Regions from separate parts of the Halomonas sp. M1 genome, predicted to be linked through region 3. Evidence: riboswitches for the same ligand, from Rfam matches in the RefSeq annotation. Region 3 holds a riboswitch; each other region holds the start of a gene.
The links. Region 3 has a riboswitch for thiamine pyrophosphate ahead of P8S54_RS12945 (3-oxoacyl-ACP reductase). Riboswitches for the same ligand answer to the same signal wherever they lie in the genome.
Positions count from the first base shown of each region.

Region 1: it holds a riboswitch for thiamine pyrophosphate, as region 3 does, so the genes downstream of both, tenA (thiaminase II) here and P8S54_RS12945 (3-oxoacyl-ACP reductase) in region 3, are expected to answer to the same signal.
Region 2: it holds a riboswitch for thiamine pyrophosphate, as region 3 does, so the genes downstream of both, thiM (hydroxyethylthiazole kinase) here and P8S54_RS12945 (3-oxoacyl-ACP reductase) in region 3, are expected to answer to the same signal.

Region 1 covers NZ_CP121119.1:1,492,119-1,498,212, forward strand. The annotation lists gene P8S54_RS06740 (DUF87 domain-containing protein) at 237-2,303, opposite strand; gene P8S54_RS06745 (GNAT family N-acetyltransferase) at 2,350-2,850, opposite strand; gene P8S54_RS06750 (hypothetical protein) at 3,075-3,239, shown strand; TPP riboswitch at 3,238-3,394, shown strand; gene tenA (thiaminase II) at 3,480-4,148, shown strand; gene thiC (phosphomethylpyrimidine synthase ThiC) at 4,201-6,094, shown strand, end outside.
Region 2 covers NZ_CP121119.1:2,689,684-2,695,777, reverse strand. The annotation lists gene P8S54_RS12500 (zinc ABC transporter substrate-binding protein) at 1-489, shown strand, start outside; gene P8S54_RS12495 (cupin domain-containing protein) at 610-1,305, shown strand; gene P8S54_RS12490 (DUF6164 family protein) at 1,286-1,651, opposite strand; gene gloA (lactoylglutathione lyase) at 1,653-2,186, opposite strand; gene P8S54_RS12480 (DUF2237 domain-containing protein) at 2,377-2,751, shown strand; gene P8S54_RS12475 (hypothetical protein) at 2,923-3,267, shown strand; TPP riboswitch at 3,361-3,453, shown strand; gene thiM (hydroxyethylthiazole kinase) at 3,478-4,302, shown strand; gene thiE (thiamine phosphate synthase) at 4,292-4,936, shown strand; gene yegQ (tRNA 5-hydroxyuridine modification protein YegQ) at 4,912-6,094, opposite strand, start outside.
Region 3 covers NZ_CP121119.1:2,799,497-2,805,590, reverse strand. The annotation lists RNA gene ssrA (transfer-messenger RNA) at 30-410, shown strand; gene P8S54_RS12950 (methyl-accepting chemotaxis protein) at 790-2,505, shown strand; TPP riboswitch at 2,596-2,696, shown strand; gene P8S54_RS12945 (3-oxoacyl-ACP reductase) at 2,744-3,526, shown strand; gene P8S54_RS12940 (LLM class flavin-dependent oxidoreductase) at 3,538-4,818, shown strand; gene P8S54_RS12935 (sodium:solute symporter family protein) at 4,864-6,094, opposite strand, start outside.

The DNA.
Region 1 (6,094 bases), 1.3 Mb from region 3:
ACCGATGAATGTCTAGTGCCCCAGACCCACCTGCAAGGAGCAACCCGGTCTGGCAGTGGTAAACCACCACGTTAAGAGAGCCTCAATAGGTGTTTGCTGTAAGCCACTCACAGCCAACGATGACAGATGAAGTAGGATCACTAGCTCAGGGACTTGCCATTGGCCGCTGACGCGGCCAATAAAAAACACTGCGGCCTATTGACAGAGAGAAGGCTCATAGGTGTTATGTGCGCATCTCATTCTTCTATCTCAGGGACTTCAAAAATCATTGGGACACTTGAGCGAAATGCCTTACCAGCAGCAATAGCTTGGCGAAATCTAAGTTTTGGCAAGGATTTAACAATTTCCTGACCAAAATAGTTAGCAAGAAATTCACTGCTCGTTTTATCAAACTCTTGAAATGAGACGATAGTGTTGCATTGGGTGAGAATAGTCTTCGAAACATTTGCTGTTCTTTGTGCAATAACTAACAACCCTACATTGTATTTCCTGCCCTGAAGTGCAATCTGGGCGATACTATTGAGTAAGCCCTGTGAAGCCTTGTCAGATACGCCTGCAAAGTTCCATTCGGGGACAATAGTATGTGCCTCTTCCAATACAAGGCATAACCTCTTGCCAAAATTATTTTCGGTCTTGGCGATGTGAAAAAGTATGCGGAAGAATGTCTTGGTGTACGTCAATACTCCGGAAGTATTTTCAACATGTGGCAATTCGAAGATGGCAAGCTTGTTCTCACTTTCCATGAACGCTTTAAGCTGATCATAAATTGTTCTTGATACTTCTTTCTTCTTGGCGCGTGAATTTTCAGTGTCTTTATTGTAATTATTCCCAATTTCCCGCTCGATGAAGTCGATATCTTTGAAAAGTTGCTCCGAAACATCTTGAGAAATAACAGACTGAGGATTTAGATCCTCAAATTTCCCTACGTACTCTCCAGTAAAGTCTATGCAGATAACTTTAGTGTCGTCTTCCTTGAGGTATTCTCTGATTAAGTTCCGTGAAAATACGGACTTACCTGTACCTGTAACCCCTATTACAGCCATATGGTGAGACATTGCCAATGGTTTGCTAAGTACAACAGGGTAGTTTGTATTTGGGATTCGACCAACGATAATTTCGTCATTCGCTATTGTTGGCTCATCAATATTAGAAGCTAAAAATACTGGAGTATTTATCTCAGGAACCCAGCCGAATTGCTCAAATTGAAGCCTCTCTAAATTCCACGTCCCAAGTTGGATTGCCTCTCCGACAATAAACCCTGACTCGTTCTTTTGTTCCAAACTTTCAATACTCGTGACCCCCTCAACAATTTGATAAAGAACTTCAGTTGAACCAACCTTGACTCCAAGCAACTGCCCTTCGCTGACTTCTATAGCTGAGTTGTAGGTAAATCTCAAATAGTTTATTTTGCTATGCTCGGTAACTATACCAACTAGTCGCCCAAGAAGGTCATTGGTCGGCACTTCTTCAATTTTATATACCACGTCACGTGATCCAGCTCCGACGAAGGGAGTTTTAGAAAAAACGTGATCAATAGAAGGACTTGCAAGGACTTTAACCCAGCTCTCCTGATTCAGAATATATTCTTCAATAATCAGACCTCGCCGGGGCCGCTGTTCAGGGCCATGCTTAAATTCAACGAAGTCAAAAGGTTGGCATTGACCAGAGCCACTTAATGCAGGAGCAAGTTTAACCAAAAAAGTGTTTTTAGATTTAACTCCAAAAATTTGACCTATCGCGCTTTTTGATTGATTTGATTTTTCCGGAGTTATCAAATCTTCCAAAGATCTCGCGAGAGATGGAAGATTGAGAATTGTGAAAACAATCCAGAAAACAAGCAATGCATCAAATTCATTTGAATCCGCACCAAACTGTTTATAAATACCCCACAAGAAGAACGCAGAAAAAAGGGCTTCCGGCTTTCCAATTTCTCGGTTTAGTCTAGATAAGAATCGAATAAGTTTGTTTTCATCAGCTAAAGGTAGCTGGCGAAACCAAAGCAGCCCGTAACTTGAAAACAATAGATAAATAGTGACAGAGAAAAACCCCCAGTATAAAAAATCCCTGTCAGGGGTATCCACTAACAATAACGAAATACCCGCTGTTACTGCGTTAACAAAGATGTTGGAATCTTTAGAAAAATGCGGTTGGTCTATGAGAGATAGCAATACGAGTAAAAGCAATCCTGACGTAAACCAAAACTGACCAAGTATGAAGGAAAATCCCCCAGTCAGTAGTCGTCCGACTATGAGTAGAGTAATAAGCGAGAGTGCTATCAACGTGAGTCTATATTTTTTTGTCATTTGTCATCCAAGATTGATCGATAACTCGTAGCACATAACGCTGCATTCAGCGGCTCGTCCGCTGCAATGCTTGGTTATATTGCTCTAACTCCAAACCCAAAAAGTGCGTTCCTGGAACAGGATTGTTCGTTACGGGTGGATGCTCAACAAATCCATATGATCTGTATAATTTCAAAGCAGTTTTGAACTCTGGAAGAACATCTAAACAAATTTTCTTGTAGCCACTGATAACAGCCTCTTGCAATACTCTATCAACTAGCAGTGTACCCAGATTGTGGCCACGAGCACTTGGTTGGATATAAACTCGCTTCATTTCACAGACCGACTCATCCAATCTCCGAAATGCAGCACACCCAACAGGCTTGCTGTCTTTTTTCACCAAAAAGATCTTTGACTCTTCAGAGCTATACTTTTCAGGTAAGTGGTTAAATTCCTGATCATTACCTTGAAAAGAAAGATCTACCGAGGTGCTGGCAACATACTCGCGGTACAAATCAAGAACATCATTTAGATCATCAGGAAAAACTGCTCTTACTACCTTGAACACTTTCCTCTCCTAGCGATATAACAGTGATTATATCCCCTGCTGCATAACCTCAATGAACGTGCGGGCACATTGATTGAGGTTATGCAGCCACAAAATTGACTTTACCCCATTAATTCCATTGAAAGCAAAGCGAATTTTGGCTACATAACCAAAATCCGCGTGCTTGCGTGTTTTGCCCTGTTCAATAAAACTGTGTTTATGGACAGCCACCAAGGGTGGCTCTTATGAAACTGATGGAACGCGTCAAGGCGAGCCTGCGGGTCAAGCGCTATAGCTTCCGTACTGAGAAAACCTACTGCTACTGGATTCGCTTTCACAATTTGCGGCACACTGCACTTAACTTACCCCCTTGCATCTCCCCCACCCGCAGCCTAGACTCCGCTAACTAACTGCTTGACGGGGTGCCGGTGAATCCGGCTGAGATGGCGCAGGGCGTATCTGCTGATACTGCCAAAGCGCTGGTCCCGCTGAACCTGATCCGGCTAATGCGCTGCTCCTAGATGAGCGCGCGGGTACCGGCGTAGGGATCAAGCGATGGCCTTGGCTAGCTTTCACGACTGCACGCCACCTTCCACGCCATCTTCTCGATCTTTATCGCCTACCTCCGGATCACCACTACCGGAGGCATCATGGGCTACCACTTTACTGATCTCACCACCGCCTGCCAAACCGATTGGCGCGCCTATATTGAGCACGATTTTGTGCGCCAGCTGGGCAACGCCACGCTGCCTGATGCATCGTTTCGCCACTACCTGAAGCAGGATTACCTGTTTTTGATCCACTTTGCCCGCGCCTATGCGCTGGCCGCCTACAAAAGCCCCACCCTTGCCGACCTGCGCCAAGCCCATGAAGGTTTAAAAGCCATTGTGGATGTGGAGCTGGGCCTGCACGTGGGCTTTTGCCAAGAGTGGGGCATCAGCGAAGAAGAGCTTGCCGAGCTACCAGAAGCCCGCGCAACCCTGGCCTACACCCGCTATGTGCTGGATACCGGAAACCGTGGCGACCTGCTCGATTTGCACGTAGCGCTGGCCCCTTGCTTAGTGGGCTACGGCGAAATCGCCAACTGGCTGAACGCTCAGCCAACCACGGTGCGCGGCGCGCAAAACCCCTTTGACGCCTGGATTGCCATGTACGAAGGCGAAGAGTTTCAGGCCGCTATGCAGGCGGAGCTTGAATGGCTCGATGCCCGCTTGGCCGATGTCACCCCTGCCCGCTTTGCTGAACTTGCCAAAATCTTCCGCGATGCCACGCGCCTGGAAATCGACTTCTGGCAGATGGGCCTGGAACTCAGCGAATAACCCCCCCTCACGCACGACCTAAAAACACCAAAAACAAAGGAAGACCACCGAAATGAATAAGACCGTCAAGAGTAAAACCAGCCACTTTTTAGCCGAAACCGCCCAGGTAGATGCCGCCGCCGTGGCGCCGCTGCCCGCCTCGCGCAAGGTGTACGTAGAAGGCTCGCGGCCGGATATCCGCGTGCCGTTTCGGGAAATTACCCTATCACCCACTAAGACCAGCAGCATTGATGAACAGAACCCGCCGCTGCTGGTGTACGACACCTCCGGCCCTTACACCGATCCAGACGCCCGCATTGATTTGCGCAAGGGCCTGCCAGAACTGCGCCGCACTTGGATTGAGGAGCGCAACGACACCGAGTTTTTAGACGGCCCCACCAGCCATTACGGCAAGCGCCGCGCCAACGACCCAACGCTTGCCCAGCTGCGCTTTGACCTAACCCGCACCCCGCGCCGTGCCAAAGCAGGGAAAAACGTTACTCAGCTACACTACGCCCGCCAGGGCATCATCACGCCAGAAATGGAATTTATTGCCATCCGCGAAAACCAGCGCCGCCAGGCGTTGGGCACTGCAGAAGTAGAGCGCATTCTGGGCCATCAGCATGGGGGCCAGAGCTTTGGCGCCAGCCTGCCCAAAGAGATCACCCCGGAGTTCGTGCGCGATGAAGTCGCTCGTGGCCGGGCGATTATTCCCTGTAATATCAACCACCCAGAATCCGAGCCGATGATTATTGGCCGTAACTTCCTGGTGAAGATTAACGGCAACCTGGGTAACTCGGCGGTCACCTCTTCCATTGAAGAAGAAGTCGATAAAATGACCTGGGGCATCCGCTGGGGGTCAGACACCATCATGGACCTCTCCACCGGCCAGAACATCCATGAAACCCGCGAGTGGATCATCCGCAACTCGCCGGTGCCGATTGGTACGGTGCCCATCTATCAGGCGCTGGAGAAAGTAAACGGCGTTGCCGAAGACCTCACCTGGGAGGTCTTCCGCGATACCTTGATTGAGCAGGCGGAACAGGGCGTGGATTACTTCACCATTCACGCCGGCGTGCTGCTGCGCTATGTGCCGCTCACCGCCAACCGCGTCACCGGCATTGTTAGCCGTGGCGGCTCTATTATGGCGAAGTGGTGTTTGTACCATCATCAGGAGAGCTTCCTGTATACCCACTTCGAGGAGATCTGCGAGATCTGCAAGCAGTACGACGTGGCGTTCTCCCTTGGCGACGGCCTGCGCCCCGGATCAATCGCGGATGCCAACGATGAAGCGCAGTTCGCTGAACTCGAAACCCTGGGCGAGTTGACGAAGATCGCCTGGAAGCATGACGTTCAGGTAATGATCGAAGGCCCCGGTCACGTGCCCATGCACTTGATCAAAGAGAACATGGATAAGCAGCTTGAAGCCTGCCACGAAGCGCCGTTCTACACCCTCGGCCCGCTCACTACCGATATCGCCCCCGGTTACGACCACATTACCTCGGGCATTGGGGCAGCGATGATCGGTTGGTTTGGCTGTGCGATGCTCTGCTACGTGACGCCGAAAGAGCACCTGGGCCTGCCCAATAAAGATGACGTCAAAACCGGCATCATTACCTACAAAATTGCTGCCCACGCGGCAGATTTAGCCAAGGGCCATCCGGCGTCGCAGCGTCGTGATAACGCCCTTTCTAAGGCGCGCTTCGAGTTCCGTTGGGAAGACCAGTTCAATCTGGGCCTAGACCCGGATACCGCGCGGGAATTCCACGATGAAACCCTGCCGAAGGATTCCGCCAAGGTGGCGCACTTCTGCTCGATGTGCGGGCCGAAGTTCTGCTCCATGAAGATCAGCCAGGAAGTGCGCGATACCTACCGGGATCGCACACCTGAGAACGCCGCCGAGAGCGATGCGGAAGCGGTGAAGCGCGGCATGCAGGAGCAGGCGGAGAAGTTCCGCCGGGAAGGCA
Region 2 (6,094 bases), 110 kb from region 3:
GCTGAAATGGCAGAAGCAGATGCTGAGATTCGTGCTCTGATTAGTGAAATACCCGCCTCTGCCAGTGTGATTACCGGTCACGACTCGTTTGGTTACTTCTCTAGCGCTTATGGGGTGAACTTCCTTTCCCCAGTAGGGCTTTCCACCGAAGCTGACCCAAGCGGTGCCAGCATGGCGGCGCTGGTGGACGTGATTGAGCAGGAGAATGTTAAAGCGTTGTTCCATGAGAACATGACCAATCAGTCGATCATTGTTCAGCTAGCCGAAGAGACTGGCCTACCTATTGCCGGCACGCTCTACGCCGATGCGTTGGCAGCGGAAGGTGAGGCCCGTACTTACCTAGGCATGATGCGCCATAATGCGCGTGTGCTACACGATGCGCTGGCCGAGCCGGGTCATGACGATCATGGTCATGATGACCACGACCACGACCACGACCACGACCACGACCACGACCACGACCACGACCATCATGGTCATAGTCACTAAACGTCACTGCACACGTTTAAAACCGCCGAACAGGCGGTTTTTTTTGCATTGCATTTTAGCCCTGGGATAAGGAGACTTGTCAGTAATCCCTCGTCTTCACCCCAGCAAAGAGCCCTTACCATGCGCCTGAACGCCGATTTTAGCCACTTTGCCTGTGTTACGCCGGAAGAATATCGTTGGGTAGCGTCTCCCAGCGCGGGCGTGGAACGGATGATGTTAGACCGCGTTGGCGATGAAGTAGCCAGGGCTACCAGCCTAGTGCGCTACGCGCCCAACAGCCAGTTTAGCCATCACACCCATGGCGGCGGTGAGGAAATCTTGGTGCTTGAGGGGGTATTTGCCGATGAGCATGGCCGCTACCCCGCTGGCAGCTATTTGCGCAACCCGATTGGTACTGGGCATACACCCCAGATTGGCAACGAAGGCGCGTTAATTCTGGTTAAGCTGCATCAATTTGATAAAGATGACCTTCTGCAACTTGCCGTCCCCGCCCACCGCTTGCCCTGGCAGCCTGACCGCCGCGCTGGCCTTACTTACAAAATGCTGCATACCTACCACTCAGAACAGTATGGCCCAGAGCGGGTAAGCCTGGAGCGCTGGGAAGCCGACGTAACAGTCTCCTACCCTACTCTTAGCGGCGGGTTAGAGCTCTTTGTACTGGAAGGGTCGCTGTGGGAAAGCAGCACCGAGTACCCTGCAGGCAGCTGGTGCCGCTACCCCGCTGGCGCCGCACTTCAACTTAAAGCAGGCGGCAGTGGTGCACAGCTTTATTTAAAACGCGGCCATTTGGCCGCCGTTAGTCTATCAAACCTATAAATGGCAGTAGCGTGATCAGGATAATCATCACAACGGCTACCATAACCAGCAACACTTGAAACGGATGCGCGGCCAAGCGCCGCCATAGCGTTGGCGCTTCTCCCCTGGCAGCGGCATCATCATACGCTTGCCGAGCCTTCACTTGGCGTTCAGCCTGGTACTCTGCCAACGCTGCCTCTGCCGCTTCACGTTGGTGGGGGTTGCGAAGCCAGATGGCATCTACCCCCAGGCGAAAAAACCCCGCCTGGGTTTCGTAGATGTCAAAGCCGCGTTCATCCAGTAGTTGGCGAACTTCCAGCGCCTCTTCATCCGTTACGTGTCGTAGCCGAAATAACAAATGGGCCATATTAGTCGCCCATCGCCGCCATGCGGTCTGCCTGAATCACTTCAATCCAGTAGCCATCTGCGTCTTTGACGAAAATAACGTCCTTCATTTTGCCCTGGTCGGCACGCTTAACAAAGGTAACGTTATGCTCGTCAAACCATGCTTGGGCGGCTTCCAAATTCGGTACGTTAAAACAGATATGCCCAAAACCTTGCGGCTCTGCATTGCCATCGTGATAAGCAAAATCTTGCTGGTTTTCGGTGCCCCAGTTATGAGTTAGCTCTAGCAGGCCTTTTTGGCTGAATGTCCAGGCGGTACGCGCCTGGGTCTCTTCGGGTACGTTATCCCCCGCGGCCACATTACCTAGAAAATAGAGCGAAAACTGCATCTCCTCAAAGTCCAGGCGCCTTAATACCTGCATACCAAATACCTTCGAGTAAAACGCCAGAGCACGCTCGGGGTCTTTCACCCGCAGCATGGTGTGATTTAAGCAAAACCCTTGGGTTTGCGGTGCGACGGGGGCAACCCCTGGGTGCTGTTCACCTTTAAACGACATGGGTCTCTCCTGCGGCTGAATTAACCAATACAAAATACCCTAGAGGGGCGTAAATACTTTGACGAAGCGGTTACTTTGCACAAGGCTTTAGAGTGCTGAATATCATCACCTCATAAAGCGCTTTTCTACCTCAACGATACTTTATGAAGGCAGCATTTAGCGAATTCTAGCCTTTACCAAAGGAGACCGCATGTCCCGTGACCGTAATGTACTGGGTGAGCCGCTAACTCCCTGCTGCCACTCTCCTAAAACTGGGTTCTACCGCGATGGTTTTTGCCGCGTGGGGGCCGATGATGCAGGCGTTCACTCAGTGTGCGCCATGGTGACAGAAGAGTTTTTAGCTTTCTCACGTGCTCAAGGTAACGACTTAATCACCCCTCGCCCTGAGCATAAATTTCCCGGTTTGACCCCCGGCGACCGCTGGTGCCTCTGCGCCCACCGCTGGGCCGAAGCCGCTCAGGTGGGTCTTGCGCCACCGGTGATTCTTTCAAGCACCCATGAGCGGACGCTAGAAATTATTCCGCTGATTAAGCTTCAGCAGCATGCTCTGGACGCAGTGCGTTAACCACAAAGCCGTACAATCGATATATAGTGACTGGAAATTTTATGCAAATCTTCTACACTTGCGTATCAAATGCTTTACAAAACGAGTCTAAACCGGACTCTTTAGAGACGACTAACTTTCTCTTTAACAACCGTTAGATGACCCGCGAGCGGGGTCAATCTGGAGCTTGTCATGACTGCAATCGATATGACCCTGGGCGACCGACTAACGCTGAAGCAGCTGTCTCATGTGCTGCAAAACGGCTTTTCACCGATAGTGGAAGTCGAGTCGATGGATGGTATCTACAAAGTACGCTTTCATCACGCTAATGGCGTCTCTGATTTATGCAACAGTGAAGGTCACGTCAGCACTTTTATGGGCACCGGTGAAATCCGCGATGCCCTTGGCCAACTAGGGCTAACACATGGTGTGCTTACCTTTGCCGACCAGTGCGGCGATGAGATGATCGGTGTGGAAGGCAAAGCGATAACGCCGGACGAGATGCTTACCTATGGAACGCGTATTTCCTTTCGGTAGTCACGTACTTAGCTAGTCTCGTAGCTGCCCGTTTTTGGAAAGCACTTCCGGCAACCCAAAGCTTTACAGATCCGTTTAAGCCAAGGATAGTAGGCCCCACGACAGGGGCGCCGTTATGACGGCTGAGAAGCACCCTTTGAACCTGAACCGAATAACACCGGCGTAGGGAGTCGTGGTGCCTCTACACCACCTCCCTGCCGGGAGGATGCTATGACCTCACGCTCCTTGAGCGATTACCCCCTAGGCGGTTATCTTGAAGCGCTGCGTTCCTCTACGCCGCTAGTGCACTGCATAACCAACTATGTGGCGATGAACAGCACCGCCAACATACTGCTCGCCGCCGGCGCATCACCTGCCATGCTTCACGCCGTTGAAGAAGTCGCCGACTTTACGGCGATTGCTGGCGCGCTATCAATCAATATAGGCACTATCTCCTCTACCTGGGCGGACGCCATGCTAGTGGCTGCGAAAACGGCCCATCTCCAAGACATCCCGTGGGTATTAGATCCAGTTGCCGTGGGTGCCACACGCTTTCGCCAAACGCTATGTGCTGAGTTACTCACCTACCAGCCGACGGTGATTCGTGGCAATGCGTCAGAGATCCTGGCGCTTGGAGGATTAGCTGGCCAAGGGCGCGGGGTAGATGCCACCGCCTCTACCCAAGACGCTTTTACCGGGGCTATTGCGCTTGCTCAACGCCATGGCTGTGTAGTGGCGATGACCGGCCTAGAGGACTTTGTGACCAACGGCCACCACCACTATCGCCTCACAGGTGGCCATGCGCTGATGCCTAAAGTAACCACCCTAGGGTGTGGCCTAAGCGCCTTGGTAGCAGGCTTTGTAGCGTCAAATCGTGAGCGCCCTTTTGAAGCAAGCATCGCCGCGCTAGCCTGCTTTGCCCTGGCAGGTAGCCGAGCGGGAGAACATGCCACCGGCCCTGGCAGCTTTCAAGTCGCGCTATTAGATGCGCTGTATCAACTCACCCCCAATGACCTTTCTACCTTTGCCCAACTGGAGGCAGTGCATGCCGTTTGATCTCTCGCTTTACTTGGTAACCGACGCGAACCTTTGCGCCTCTTTTGGCCTAGAGCAGACAGTAGCGGCCGCGGTGCAGGGCGGAGTCACTATCGTGCAGCTACGCGACAAGCACGCCAGCGACGCGCAGATGATTGCCCAGGCGAAACGCCTGAAAACACTGCTTGCGGGAAGCGGCGTGCCGCTGATTATTAACGACCGCCTTAACGTAGCCATAGAGAGCAACGCCGATGGCCTGCACGTGGGCCAAAGCGATACGGCGGTGCAGGAAGCCCGCCAAGCGCTAGGCCCTAATGCCATTATCGGCCTCTCTATTAACACACTTTCCCAGCTCAAGGCCGTCCCGGTTGAGCTACTGGACTATGTAGGCTTAGGGCCTGTATTTGCCACAGGTAGCAAGCAAGACCACGCTCAACCGATTGGCTTTGATGGACTGGCACAGTTGGCTGAGGTTTGCCCGCTGCCCAGCGTGGCGATTGGTGGTCTAAAGGCTGAGCACGCAGCGCACGCTAAAACCGCAGGCGCCAATGGCCTTGCGGTGATTTCAGCCATCTGTGGTCAGCCATACCCGCGCCAGGCGGCGCAGGCGTTTTCAGCGGTGGAGCAGACTCAGGAAGCAGGCATTCCTAGCTGAACAGCGGGAATAGACGCCGCTGGCTTGAGATCGCGCATTAGCAAGGCAAACTCAAGCTGCCCAGGCTGAATGTCAGCCCCAGGTACCGGGATACGAACCCGGTGCCCAGAGCCGGGGGCAGCACGCAAGCCTTCGCCGCGCTGGTTCTCTATGTACTCAAGCGCAAAACGGCGATTGCCACCGGGCAGCATTAGCTCCATGCTGTCGCCTGCTTCAAAGCGGTTCTTAACTTCTATATCAAGCATTTCCCGTGATGCATCGTAGCCGAGGACGTCGCCTACAAACTGCTGGTGCACACCGATGGAACTGCCTTGCTCATAGCTCTGGAACTCATCGTGTACATGGCGGCGATAGAACCCCTCGGTGTAGCCCCGATTGGCTAGGTTCTCAAGTTCATCCATTAGCCCCATATTAAAGGGCCGCCCGGCGACGGCGTCATCAATGGCCTGGCGGTAGACCTGGGCCGTCCGCGCGACGTAATAGTAGGATTTAGTACGCCCTTCAATCTTGAGCGATGAGACACCCATCTCTGCTAGCCGTGCTACGTGCTGAACGGCGCGCAGGTCTTTCGAGTTCATAATGTACGTGCCGTGCTCATCTTCATAAACGGGCATCAGCTTGCCTGGGCGTGTCACATCTTCAATCAACGCCGACAACTCATCTTGATCATTCGCCGTTGCCGTCATCCCCGGATTGGCAGGCACCAAATCGCCCGTCTCGTCGTGAGTGGCGGCGACGGTGTTGTATTTCCAACGACACGCATTGGTGCAGGTGCCTTGGTTAGGGTCACGGTGATTAAAATAACCTGAGAGCAGGCAACGGCCTGAATAAGCAATACAGAGCGCTCCATGGACAAAGGTTTCGATCTCTAGGTCCGGGCACTCAGCACGTATTTCACCAATCTCTTCAAGGGAGAGCTCGCGGGATAAAATAATCCGGCTAATGCCCTGACGCTGCCAAAACTTAGCGGCCGCCCAATTTACAACGTTGGATTGTACTGAGAGATGGATCTCTTGTTCCGGCCAGCGATCACGCACCATCATGATCAAACCTGGGTCCGACATAATCAGCGCATCCGGCCGTGCTTCAATCACCGGCTCCATATCCCGCAGGTAGGTTTTTAACTTGCTGTTATGGGGCGCAATGTTGGACGCCACA
Region 3 (6,094 bases):
GAGCACGTTAGAATGCTCGCTTGTAATAAGGGGGCGACATGGTTTCGACGCCGGTGACAACCCTTGCGGTGCATGCCGAGAGCGTGATGTATCTCGTAAATCCCACATCACAATCAAATAGTCGCAAATGACGAAAACTACGCTCAAGGCGCGCTAGCAGCTTAAACACTGTTAGCTTCTTGTCTGGCCCTAAGGTGATGTGCCTATTCATCACTGAGGGGATACGAGCTAAAGCTGATAGGACCGCGGTTGGTGGTGTCTTCTCTCCAACCGTTAAACTTTAGAGGGCTCGCGTGACTGAATCCTGACCGTCGGAGTCAGTTGCGTTAAAACAAATGACGGAATCTAAGCATGTAGAGCCAATAGGCGAGTGCTGGCGGACGCGGGTTCAATTCCCGCCGCCTCCACCACCTTACTATACAAATCAAGCACCTACGGGTGCTTTTTTTGTTTGACAGCCCTTCCTGCCGCACCATATTGCGCCTAAAAAGCTAAGCACTGCAGGCAAATGTTTTAACGCAACCTCACTGCGTTGATTCACGCCGCTATGTGCCGCTTCGCTTACGCAACAGCAACGTACCGCACAACAAGATAGCTAAAAGCATCAACGCCCATAGAAGAATATAGCGGTAGGTATTTAAGAAAATAACGATAGAATAGAAAAGAATAAAACACTCAAACAATCAATACACACCGACTGGTTACGACAAAAAAGCGAGCAACACTGCCCGCCTCTCCCTGGCATTTTCAGCAAGCCGTTAACTACTCCCTCACTCCTAGGAAGTTTGGATGTCCCTTACTATTAAAGCGCGCCTGATCCTTTTGATCGTCTTGTTAATTGCCCTGATCGCCGTTGTTGGCGGCTTTGGCATACGCGGCATGACCGCCATGGACGGCGCTATAGAAACCATTTATGAAGATCGGTTAGTTCCCGTACAGCAGCTCACCCGCATTGATGAGTTAATGCGTGACAGCATCATAGAACTCAACCAAATCAGCTTGACCCATGAGACCGCTAGTGGTGAGTCCACCAGCAGCGCTAACCGTCAGTCCCACTTAGACACCGTAGCCGCCAACACTGAGACGATGGAGCAGCTTTGGTCAGCCTATATGGCTACCTTCTTAACGCCCCAAGAGGCAGAGTTAGCCGAGCGCTATAGCAACCAACGTCGCACTTTCTTTCAGCAGGGTATCGCGCCAGCCATCACTTTCTACGAAGCAGGTAGTATTGATCGCGCGACAGCCCATATGGTTGAGGTCGCTCGTCCCGCGTTCACGTCTGCCAACCAAACGCTGCGTAATTTGATTGACCTACAAAGCGAAGTAGCACGAGCCGAGTATGCCTCGGCACAGTCAACGTTTACCTTTATGCGCACGCTAACCGCTGCCATGATCATTCTGGCGCTGCTGATTGGCTCCCTAGGCGGATGGCTGTTGATTCGTGTTATTACCCAGCCCCTCGGCCGGATGATTGGCTATTTTAAGGCAATTGCCGCTGGCAACCTGAATAACCATATTGAGATCGAACGCCGGGATGAAATAGGTCTTGCCCTTGAGTCGCTGAGCGAAACACAGATTCAGCAGCGTGAGCTAGTGGCACGGATTCAGCACTCAGCCCAAGCAATCCATATCGCCTCCGGCGAAATTTCCTCAGGCAATTACGACCTCTCTCAGCGTACGGAAGAACAGGCGGCCAGCCTTCAGGAAACCGCTACTAGCATGGAGCAGGTTGCCGCGACGGTGAAACAGAACGCCGACAACACCCGCCAGGCAAATGAACTGGTGCGCAACGCTCGTCAGTTGGCCGATAACGGTGGTGAAAAGACAGCCCAGGCCATGGGCAAGATGCATGAGCTTGAAGAGAGTGCAGCAAAGATCGGCAGCATTATTTCCGTCATCGACAGCATCGCTTTCCAAACCAACATACTGGCGTTGAACGCCTCAGTGGAAGCCGCCCGGGCGGGAGAGCAAGGGCGCGGCTTTGCCGTGGTTGCCAGCGAAGTTCGCAACCTTGCTCAGCGCTGCGCCACGGCCGCCAAAGAGATCCAGGCGCTGGTCACCCTCGACGGAGAGCTGGTCAAAGACGGGAGCACATTAGTTCAGCAGGCAGGCGAAGCCATGGAGCAGGTGGTTGGCAGTGTGCGGCAGGTTTCCGAACTGATGGCGGACATCAACGCCGCGTCAGAGGAGCAGTCCCAGGCGGTCGAGCAAGTCAGCGTTGCTGTTAGCCAAATGGATCAAGTCACTCAGCAAAATGCCAGTCTGGTGGAGCAGTCAGCTGCTGCTGCATCGGCGCTGAAGTCCCAGGCGGATCTCCTGGCAGACACCGTTAGCGCATTTCGCATGAACGATAACGCGATGGGGCTACCCGCAAGCGCTGCCGTATCACAAACGTTGACCACTGCCAGCCGCCTTGCTGTCCCGGTGGCAGCAGCTCCTCCGGCCGCTCGTGCTAATCACCACCGCAAGGTACTCGAAGCAGAACCCGAATGGGAAGCCTTCTAGGCGCTGGCGATTCTGACAAGCGCGGCGGGTGGCTATCGGTTTGAACCTTGCGGTATGAATCGAGCAGGATTATCAGTTAGGATACCTTCAACAAACGACACGGGGTGTCCTGGCGTTACGCCAGGGCTGAGATAAGACCCGCTGAACCTGATCCAGTTCATACCGGCGAAGGGATGTCACACTAATGCCCTGCCATGGGCCGGTATGCATCCCTCGCCTTTACGAGGGACGTACCATAATGCCAACAACACCCACCGCACTCCCGTTTTCCCAGCAACTTGTATTGATCACCGGCGCTAGCCGTGGCCTAGGCGCGTGCCTAGCGCACGCGTTTTTAGCCCAGGGCGCACGGGTTATCGTCAACTACTTAAACAGCACTGACGCGGCAAATGCCGTGGCGGCACACGCCCCTGAGCGCGCGCTGGCTATACAAGCCGACGTGCGTGACCCTGCCGCCGTGAAGGCGATGTTCACCACCGCGCAAGCACATTTTGGGATGCCGGTAACCACGCTGATTAACAACGCCCTGCCGGATTTTTCATTTAACGGCGACGCCCGCCCATCTCCAGATACACTCACCTGGGAAAACCTCGACCAGCAGCTGCAGGGCGTGGCACGCGGCGCGCTCAACACCATTCAGGCGGCGCTGCCGGGCATGCGCGAACAGGGTGGTGGGCGGATTATCAATATTGGCACTAACCTCTTCCAGAATCCGGTCGTGCCTTACCACGATTACACCGCTGCCAAGGCGGCGCTGCTGTCGCTCACCCGCACGCTTTCCAACGACCTGGGGCCTGACGGTATTACGGTGAATATGCTCTCGGGCGGGCTGCTGCGCACCACCGATGCCTCAGCGGCTACGCCTGAAGCGGTGTTCGACCTCATCGCTGCCAACACCCCGCTGCGCCGCGTCACTACTCCGGAAGAGTTTGCAGATGCAGCGCTGTTTTTCGCATCGCCTTGGAGCCGGGCTGTCACCGGCCAAAACTTGGTGGTCGATGGCGGGTTGGTTAAAAACTAATGACAACACCGATGCATCTCAATCTTTTCATTATGGGCTGCGGGCATCACAAGGCCGCGTGGCGCGAACCGGGTTCTGCTGCCGAGCGCATGGGTGACATTGGCTATTATGAGTCGCTGGCACGCACCGCTGAACGCGGAAAATTAGACGCCGTCTTTTTTGCCGATGGCCATGCCGCAGGCAACGTGAGCGGAGGGCCTCAGTGGTTTTTAGAACCGTTGACGGCGCTATCCGCTATGGCCCGCGCCACCGAGCACATCGGCCTGATTTCGACGATTTCCAGCACGTTTTTTAGCCCGTTTCATGCGGCGCGAATGCTCGCTTCGTTAGATCATATTTCTAACGGGCGCATGGGGTGGAACTTAGTCACCTCGATGTTTGATAGCGAAGCGCGCAACCATGGCTTTGAGGCCATGCCTCCTCAGCAGGTGCGCTACGCCCGCGCTGAAGAGTTTGCGCAAACGGTGTTAGCGCTCTGGGATTCATGGGCGGATGATGCGTTACGCTGCGACCGAGCAGGCCAGTATGCTGACCCACGCAAAGTGCGGCCCATTGATCATCATGGCGAACACTTTTTAGTCAATGGCCCGCTAACCGTACCGCGACCACCCCAGGGGCATCCTGTGCTGTTTCAAGCGGGTGCTTCTGAACCGGGGCGCAACTTGGCAGCGCGCTATGCAGAAGCGATTTATGCGGTGGCCTACGACCTCCCCTCGGCGCAAGCCTACTACCAAGACATTCAAGCCCGCGTGCGGGCGGCTGGCCGCGCGCCAGTGGCGATTATGCCTGGGCTGGTCACATATGTAGCGTCCACCGAGGCCGCCGCAAAGGCAAAGCAGCGTGAACTGGATGAGCGGTTACCCACCGAAGATTCGCTGCATCAGCTAAGCCAATTTATCGGTCAGGATTGCCGCCACTGGGAGCTGGATGCACCGTTACCAGAACTGCCGCCACTGGAGGCTTTTGCTGGGCCTAAAGGACGCTATGCCACTATTTTGCGCATTATCGAAAGCGAAGCCCCGACACTACGCCAGCTATTAGGCCGCTTGGCGGCAGGCGGAGGCCACTGCACGATGGTGGGCACACCCGAACAGATTGCAGATGAGATGCAGCGCTGGGTAGAGGGCGGCGGCGCAGACGGCTTCAACCTGATGCCGCCGACGCTACCGGGTAGTATTGAGGACTTTATTGAGCAGGTCGTTCCACTGCTGCAGGCACGTGGGCTATTCCGCCGTGAGTACACGGGTAACACCCTGCGTGACCATTTGGGGCTGGCCCGCCCGACAGCGTAAGCGATGCCGGGCGGCCATATTAGCGCTATATCGACTGCCCGGCATTCACCCCTTAAAGCGGCGCACTGCCGTGTGCAACAAGCCAAAATCATACGCTGGGCGTGACGGCAGTACACGTAAGAGCAGCAACGACACCGCCACGGGCACCAGCGCCGCTAGTAGGAAAGACTCCAATAAGGTTGCCGTACTCGCTCCGGGTGCAGGGAACATTGCCAATCCCGCCACAAGCCCCAGCGCGGTACTGATAACCGCGTTAAGACCCGTGTAACGGCGATAGAAAAGCCCAAAAAACACCGGGAATGCAGCGGCTGAGCAGAGCAAATCAGCGAGCAAAAATAGATAAAGCACGCTGTACCCCTGGGAGGCGACCCAGGTAACCGGGATGGCAGCCAATACAATCAACCAGCGTGACATACTCATCAATGAAGCACTGCTGGCGTTGGGGAGTAACCGCCCCATATCCACAGCAATAATACTCGACGTTGCGCTAATGGTGGAGTCCGCGCTACTCATCACCAACGCGAGGCCCAACGGCACCAGCGCTAAAGCGAACCATAACGGCACATCCGCCAATAGCACGCTAAACAGCGCCACAGAGCCGTCACCTTCAAGCCCCAGCCCTACAAAGGCCAACCCAAATAGCCCCATCAGGGCCACCACGATGAAGCTGCATACACCGCTAATCCAGAAGCCTCGGCGCAGCACCTTGGTATCTTTCGCCGCGTAAATACGCTGCCACGTACCTTGGTAAAAGAGCCCGGTAAGCGCTACGGCAAGAAAGAACGTTAACCCTGCGCGTATACCGCCTATATCGCTCACCTGCAGGAGCTGTGGCGCACTCTCGGCAAGCCCTGCAAGCGTTGGCGCAACGCCACCGGCAGCCTGCCAGCCAAACACCAGCAGCAGCCCTAGCAGTGGCATAATCACCACCATCTGTAGCTTATCCGTGTAAATGGACGCGCGCAGGCCGCCGTAAAAGGTATAAATCAACGTGGCGACCATCACCACACTGGCCGTTACCCACAGCGGAATAGGGGCCAGCAGACCCACCATACGGGCAACAGCGGTTAACCCAGCGGCCAACAAAATAAAGAGGTAAAACAGCATAATCACGAGCGTGAATGCGTACATGGTACGGCCATAACGGTGGATAACGAACTCCGTCAAGCCATGGCCTTCGGGGATCAGCTCGCGCATGCGTCGGCCAAGAGGGATCATCACTAGCCTGGGCACCATCGAACCAAATGCATAGCCTAGCACGGCACCAATGCCACCC